Regions from separate parts of the Bacillus sp. Marseille-Q1617 genome, predicted to be linked through region 1. Evidence: riboswitches for the same ligand, from Rfam matches in the RefSeq annotation. Region 1 holds a riboswitch; each other region holds the start of a gene.
The links. Region 1 has a riboswitch for S-adenosylmethionine ahead of HWX64_RS09485 (Fur-regulated basic protein FbpA). Riboswitches for the same ligand answer to the same signal wherever they lie in the genome.
Positions count from the first base shown of each region.

Region 2: linked by a shared signal. The riboswitch ahead of HWX64_RS21930 (YezD family protein) and the one ahead of HWX64_RS09485 (Fur-regulated basic protein FbpA) in region 1 are both predicted to bind S-adenosylmethionine.
Region 3: linked by a shared signal. The riboswitch ahead of HWX64_RS00350 (LLM class flavin-dependent oxidoreductase) and the one ahead of HWX64_RS09485 (Fur-regulated basic protein FbpA) in region 1 are both predicted to bind S-adenosylmethionine.

Region 1 covers NZ_CAHJXM010000001.1:1,911,162-1,913,363, reverse strand. The annotation lists gene HWX64_RS09490 (protoporphyrinogen oxidase) at 1-560, opposite strand, end outside; SAM riboswitch class I at 776-886, shown strand; gene HWX64_RS09485 (Fur-regulated basic protein FbpA) at 997-1,218, shown strand; gene HWX64_RS09480 (four-helix bundle copper-binding protein) at 1,240-1,566, opposite strand; gene spoIIP (stage II sporulation protein P) at 1,772-2,202, opposite strand, start outside.
Region 2 covers NZ_CAHJXM010000001.1:2,094,622-2,096,823, reverse strand. The annotation lists gene HWX64_RS10485 (L-cystine transporter) at 1-650, shown strand, start outside; SAM riboswitch class I at 820-929, shown strand; gene HWX64_RS21930 (YezD family protein) at 1,015-1,167, shown strand; gene HWX64_RS10475 (phosphoadenylyl-sulfate reductase) at 1,278-1,976, shown strand; gene HWX64_RS10470 (inorganic phosphate transporter) at 2,034-2,202, shown strand, end outside.
Region 3 covers NZ_CAHJXM010000001.1:55,325-57,526, forward strand. The annotation lists gene rpsI (30S ribosomal protein S9) at 1-60, shown strand, start outside; SAM riboswitch class I at 643-746, shown strand; gene HWX64_RS00350 (LLM class flavin-dependent oxidoreductase) at 938-2,202, shown strand, end outside.

The sequences.
Region 1 (2,202 bases):
GGAAGCGTACTAGACATCGTCAAATCATGAAGGTTTCCTGAGTACACACCGGATAGTACAGGTGCAATTTGGTTCTCGACAAGTTCCCGCCCAAAGAACGCTTCCAAAAATTCACCTACCGAACTCTCTTTTGTAAATATCTTGTTGGGAGTTTCCAAATCCTTACACGCTTCACGTTTGCCATCTTCTGAAACCAACGTACTTTCCATTAACGATTCTATACTCATCGGAATACCGAAAATCGTATCTTCGGGAATCTTATGCAGCTTCGCGTTCATGTAGATATAGGATAGCCCTGTTTCGTTATACACAAGTTCATCCTCTAGCTGCAATTCTTCTATTAAAGCCAGCACACCCTCATTTCTTGCAACAATCGAGTCTGCCCCCGTCTCCATGATGAACGGATGTTCCTTTACGGTTTTAATCTTTCCGCCAAGCTCTTGATCACGTTCGACCAGTATCAATTCGATATCAATATTATTTTCTCTTTTTAATTTATCGAGATGGTACATCGTTATGAGTCCTGTGATGCCCCCGCCAACTACAACAACCTTTTTCATCGTCATTCACTCCATATGCAGGTTTATACCATTAGCCTATCACTTTTTATTGTGAAATCATAAACAAATGGGGAATTTATTGTGACTTTTTAATGAAGATTCTGTGTACTGGATGCTTAGAGACTAAAGTGGAAAAATCTTCATCTCGCATTTATTCATACTTGACAACTCGGAATACTATGTATTAAAGTATATCTAACTTATTAATCATGAATAACTTATCAAGAGAGGCAGAGGGACTGGCCCGATGACACCTCAGCAACAGATTCTGATTTCACGGAACACTGTGCTAATTCCATCAAGCCGAAAGCTTGAAAAGATAAGATGAAGAATAAAACTATTTAAACCTTCTTCTTATCTTCGGAAGAAGGTTTTTGTTATGTAAAAACAATAAAGACTTTTCTCATGAAATAAATGATAAAAGGGGTGCAAGATAATGGGAAAAATCATTCGACATACTTTAGAAAGACGCCGGGAGGAGCTTATAAACAAACTGATCACCTATAACATTTTCAAGAAGAACGGCAAACAACTGTTTGAATTGACCCTGCAAGAACTCGAAAAGGAGTATCAAGAGGCAAAAAGTCATTGCCATCCTCACAGCAGCGCTTCCTCCATCCATTGGAAAAATGTAAAGGCCCGTCCCTCGGCACGTTAAAGTACTGAAGGACGGACCTGTTTATGCGATATTTCTGCAAGCTTCTGCACACTTAAAGCAGGCATCTGCGCATTTTTGACAGTGATCGTGGTCATGCTTTTTGCATTCGTTTCCGCAAGCTTCACAGATGGATGCACATACTGAAGCAAGCTCGGATGCAAACGGCGTGCCTCTTACCAGTGCCTGTTCTAAAAATCCGCACATGTCTGAGCATTCACGATCTAAACGGATACAATCCGCCATCATTTTAACATCATCCTCACCAAGGCATGCATCGTAACAATGATTGCAAGCCTCCATACACTCATGTAATGTTTGTACTAATGATTGATACTTTTCGTGTGACATTAATTAGTTCCTCCTTGTTTTTTATTCTATCATTCTTTATCCGGGTTTCACCTTCTCTAAACAACATTCCAAAAATTCGTTTCAAGATTGAAAAGGATTCATAACCCGCATAGGTTATAGTTTCCCGCGTTTTTTGCAGAATTTATGCAAAAAACGGAGAAAACGAAAAAAGCTGCCTTATCACAGCAGCTTTTCGCAGACACACTTATCCATTAACTTCTACAACATCTTCCTTGTAAAACTCTGCGAAGATTTCTGCAAATGCTTCCGTTGAATTATAGAGCTCGACTAAATTATTTTCTACACCACCGAATTCCAGGAGCATGGCTCGCTCGGTCAAGTCCTGATTGTAGACACCGTTTCCTTCAGCTTTCGTTTTAACAAATACCCCGCGGCTGATGCCGGGATATTTCTTTTCGAGTGCGCCATTCAATTCTTTGGCGATGGCCAGATTTTTTTCGAAATTCTTGTTTTCTTTACCTACGATAAAGAATAATCGTGCATATTGCTTCCCATTAATTGTTTTAGTGGTGATTTCCCTGGGCTGGGAGTCACGGTGGATATCAATCAGGTAATTGAGGTCATTATTTCCGGCAAGTGCTTCTTGAACCTGCTCCCTTGATAATTTATATGACT
Region 2 (2,202 bases), 180 kb from region 1:
TGGCAAAGACGGTTGCTTTAAGTGATTTTGATGCCATCACCAAGCTTGGTGAATTTGTAGTAGCTTCCTATATTGCATTGCTCATTATGTTTGTCATTCATCTGATTATGTTGACAATGTCAGGGTTGAACCCTGTAACGTATGTGAAAAAAGTATTCCCCGTTTTAACGTTTGCTTTCACTTCGAGATCCAGTGCAGGTACCCTGCCGTTGAACATTCATACTCAGACAAAAAAGCTTGGCGTTTCAGAAGGGATCGCCAACTTCTCTGGATCATTCGGGCTTTCGATTGGCCAAAACGGGTGTGCAGGAGTATACCCTGCCATGCTTGCTGTCATGATCGCCCCTACTGTGGGAATCAATCCATTGACACCTTCTTTCATTTTGACGCTTATCCTGATAGTAGCCATATCCTCATTCGGAGTTGCGGGTGTCGGTGGAGGAGCGACTTTTGCCGCCATTCTCGTATTATCTGCAATGGACCTTCCAATCGCGCTTGCAGGTCTTCTGATATCTGTAGAACCGCTGATTGACATGGGGCGGACTGCTGTGAATGTCAGCGGGGCCATGACTTCGGGGATTATTACAAGCAAAGTGACTGGCGAATTGGATCCCGAAGTTTATCAAGGGGTGCAAACGGCAGAAGAATAACCATTACTCACTTTTTGTATACCATAAAATAACCCCCATGAATAATATGTTCAGTGAAACCAAGATAAAAAGATTTATTGAACTTTTTTAAAGTTTATAAATCTTATCGAAAAACTCGGGTTGACATCTTTGAAAAACGTGATATTATTTAGAATATTAAATTAAATATTTCTTATCCAGAGCGGTGGAGGGACCTGGCCCTTTGAAGCCCGGCAACCTACTATTAGTCAGTAAGGTGCCAATTCCAGCAAAATGTGGATTCATTTTGGAAGATAAGGTATCTATGCCTGAACAACCTTCCATTCTGGAAGGTTGTTTTTTCTTTCAGGCTATGACTGGATAAGATGAAGTTTGGGGGAATCATGTGGCAGATCAAGACAATCAAAAAGCATTTGATGAAGTTGTAAAAAATGTGAAGTCAATGTTAAAGACGATGAAATTTGGGTCTATTACAGTCGTGGTCCAAGATGGAAAAGTTGTACAGATTGAGAAAAATGAAAAGGTCAGACTTAAATAAACTGAAATGCTGACTAGACAAACTAGAGGCGTTAAACACTTTGAGGGATATCCCTCTCTGTGTCTAACGTCTCTTTTTCTTTTTTTCAGCTCAATAAAGGGGGTTGTATATTGTTAACTTATCAGAATTGGAAACACCCATCCTGTTCTTTCCAAATTGATGAAACCTATAAAGGTGCCTTGAATGTCCTTGAATGGTCTTATGAACATTACAGAAATGATATCGTGTATGCCTGCAGCTTCGGGATTGAGGGAATTGTACTGGTTGATTTGATTGCTAAGGTCAAACCCTCGGCAAAGATTATCTTTTTAGATACAGATGTGCACTTCAAAGAAACGTACGAAACGATCGAAAAAGTAAGAACCAAGTATCCCGATTTAAACATAACGTCTAAAAAATCAGCGCTGACATTAGATGAGCAGACTTTGAAATATGGTGAAAAATTATGGGAGACAGATCCTAATCAATGCTGTCGTTTAAGAAAACTCATTCCCCTGGAAGAAGCATTATCAAAAGGACATGCCTGGATTTCAGGATTGCGGAGGGAACAGTCAGAAAGCAGGAAGTATGTAAATTTCATTAATAAGGATGAAAAGTTTAAATCGATAAAAATTTGCCCCCTCATCCATTGGACGTGGAAAGAAGTGTGGAGGTATGTACACAAACACCAACTTCCTTACAATACTCTCCATGATAAAGGCTATCCCAGCATAGGGTGTTCCCATTGTACAGCACCTGCCTATAACATGGACGATTTACGCTCCGGCAGATGGAAAGGCTCAGGAAAGACAGAATGCGGTCTTCATTAAGGAGGGTGAAGATCGTTGCTTGAAGTGACCGCACTTTTTATATGTCTATTTTTTGCGATGAATATCGGTGCGAGTGGAGCGGCTGCATCGATGGGTGTGGCATATGGGGCTGGAGCGGTGAAAAGCATGAGAACAGCCTTGCTGATATGCTCTGCCGGGGTGCTTCTTGGCGCTGTGCTCGGAGGCGGGGAAGTGGTGAAAACGATCAGTTCAGGAATTATCCCGC
Region 3 (2,202 bases), 1.9 Mb from region 1:
GAACGTAAAAAATACGGTCTTAAAGGCGCTCGTCGTGCACCACAATTCTCTAAGCGTTAATTATTGCTTACAGAGACTCTCAACCTTTTGGGTTGGGGGTCTTTTTTATTGGTTAGGGATGATACTTGTTTGTGTTTGGTGTATTCGTTTCTATTGTAGCGGGCGGGTAGGTTAATCCTGTATTTCACCAAGTGACGGAATGATCCGGGAAATCGAAAGATAAAAGCGGAAAAGTAAAAGATTTATGGTCAAAATTAAAAGATTATCGGGCAAAACTCGAAGATTATACAATGAAAACGAAAGATACCTTCATCTCCCCATTCAACGGACCTGTCCCCGTGGTTCTTCCCCCCATTAAAAACTCTCAAAAAAGATCATTTATGACTAGTTTCCCCGCCACATATAGTCCATTATTCCTTTAAAGTAAAAGAGAATCTCTCTGATTGGCTGCCATTAAAGGCTGGAACATCAATATTTTACGTAAAAACTCCCTTTTTGATATGAAAATATAGGTAAGCGTTTCCAAATTTAAACTCGTGACCATGTACACAATTCATCTCGATAAAAAATCTGGATTCTGATTTGACAGATTATTTCGACTCCGTTATGATGATAAAAATTCAAACAACACAATTGCATATTTCCTTATCTAGAGCCGGGGGAGGAATCTGGTCCCGTGATCCCGCAGCAACCGTTACTTGTAACAAGGTGCTAATTCCAGCAAGCAGATGCTTGAAAGATGAGAGGATGGTATAGAAATGAACCTCTTCCTCATCGGGAGAGGTTTTTTTAGTTGTAGTAAATCGTTAAGGAGTCCTCGCTGTTTCTAAACCGAGTATAACGATAAGAATACTCAAACCTGACCTCATCCCCAAAAAACACATCAATCCACCCATCGCCACGGCCAAATCACTTTTAAGAAAAAGGAGACTTTCCAATGAAAAAACAAATTCATCTCAACGGCTTCATCCAAAACTCGCCTTCACCGCATTCGACCGGCTTATGGAAACATGAAAAAGATCAAGGTACTTCTCACAACAGTCTGGCTTATTGGGTCGAAACGGCAAAGACGCTTGAACGCGGGAAATTTGATGCGATGTTCATCGCTGATGTGCTTGGTACCTACAGCGTTTATGAAAACAGTCATGATGCGGCGGTCAGGGGTGCAGTGCAGCTGCCTGCACATGATCCGCTCATCCCGATCTCGGCCATGGCGGCTGTAACAGAGCATCTTGGGTTTGCACCGACGATCTCCACGACTTATGCCCAGCCTTATTCACTGGCACGGCAGTTATCGACGCTTGACCATTTAACCGGGGGAAGGGTGGCATGGAATGTGGTGACCTCCTATTTGGAAAGTGAAGCCATTAATCTTGGACTTTCCGGGAGGCTTCCAAAGGAACTCCGATATGACAGAGCCGATGAATTCCTCCAGGTCGCTTATAAATTGTGGGAGCACAGCTGGGAGAACGAGGCGGTCGTTTATGATAAAGAAAATGATACGTTTGCGAATCCGGAAAGAGTTCATTCCATCAACCATGAAGGAGAGTTTTTCAGTGTGCCGGGCCCTCATCTGGTGGAGCCTTCCCCTCAGCGCACCCCGGTATTGTTCCAGGCGGGGTCCTCTCCAAAAGGGAGGGATTTTGCAGCAAAACATGCCGAAGCAGTATTTACTAAAAATCATTCACTGGACGGATTGAAGCTGTATACATCCGATATCCGCAGACGGGCGGCAGAGCAGGGAAGAAACCCGGATGAGCTTCTCATCTTCCCGATGATCCTGCCAATCATAGGTTCAACAGAGGAAGAAGCATATGCCAAATATGAAGAACTTACAAACCACGTCAGCTATGAAGGCACCGCTTCTCTTTTATCCGGTCACACTGGGATAGACTTTTCACAATTCGACCCTGATCAATATATCGAGGACATCGAGACTGACGCCATGCAGGGGAACCTCGATATGTACGGAAAAGATCCGAACAAAAGGTGGACGCTCCGGGAAGCGATCAAAAATCACGGCCTGGGCAATGGAACGGTCAAGTTCATCGGCACCCCTGAGCAGATCGCGGATGAAATCGAGAGGTGGGCGGTTGTTGGGGATGCAGACGGCTTCAATATCGCCCAGACGTATTCACCGGGTACATTCACCGAGTTTGTCGAACATGTGGTCCCGGAACTGCAGAAGCGTGGGATTTACCG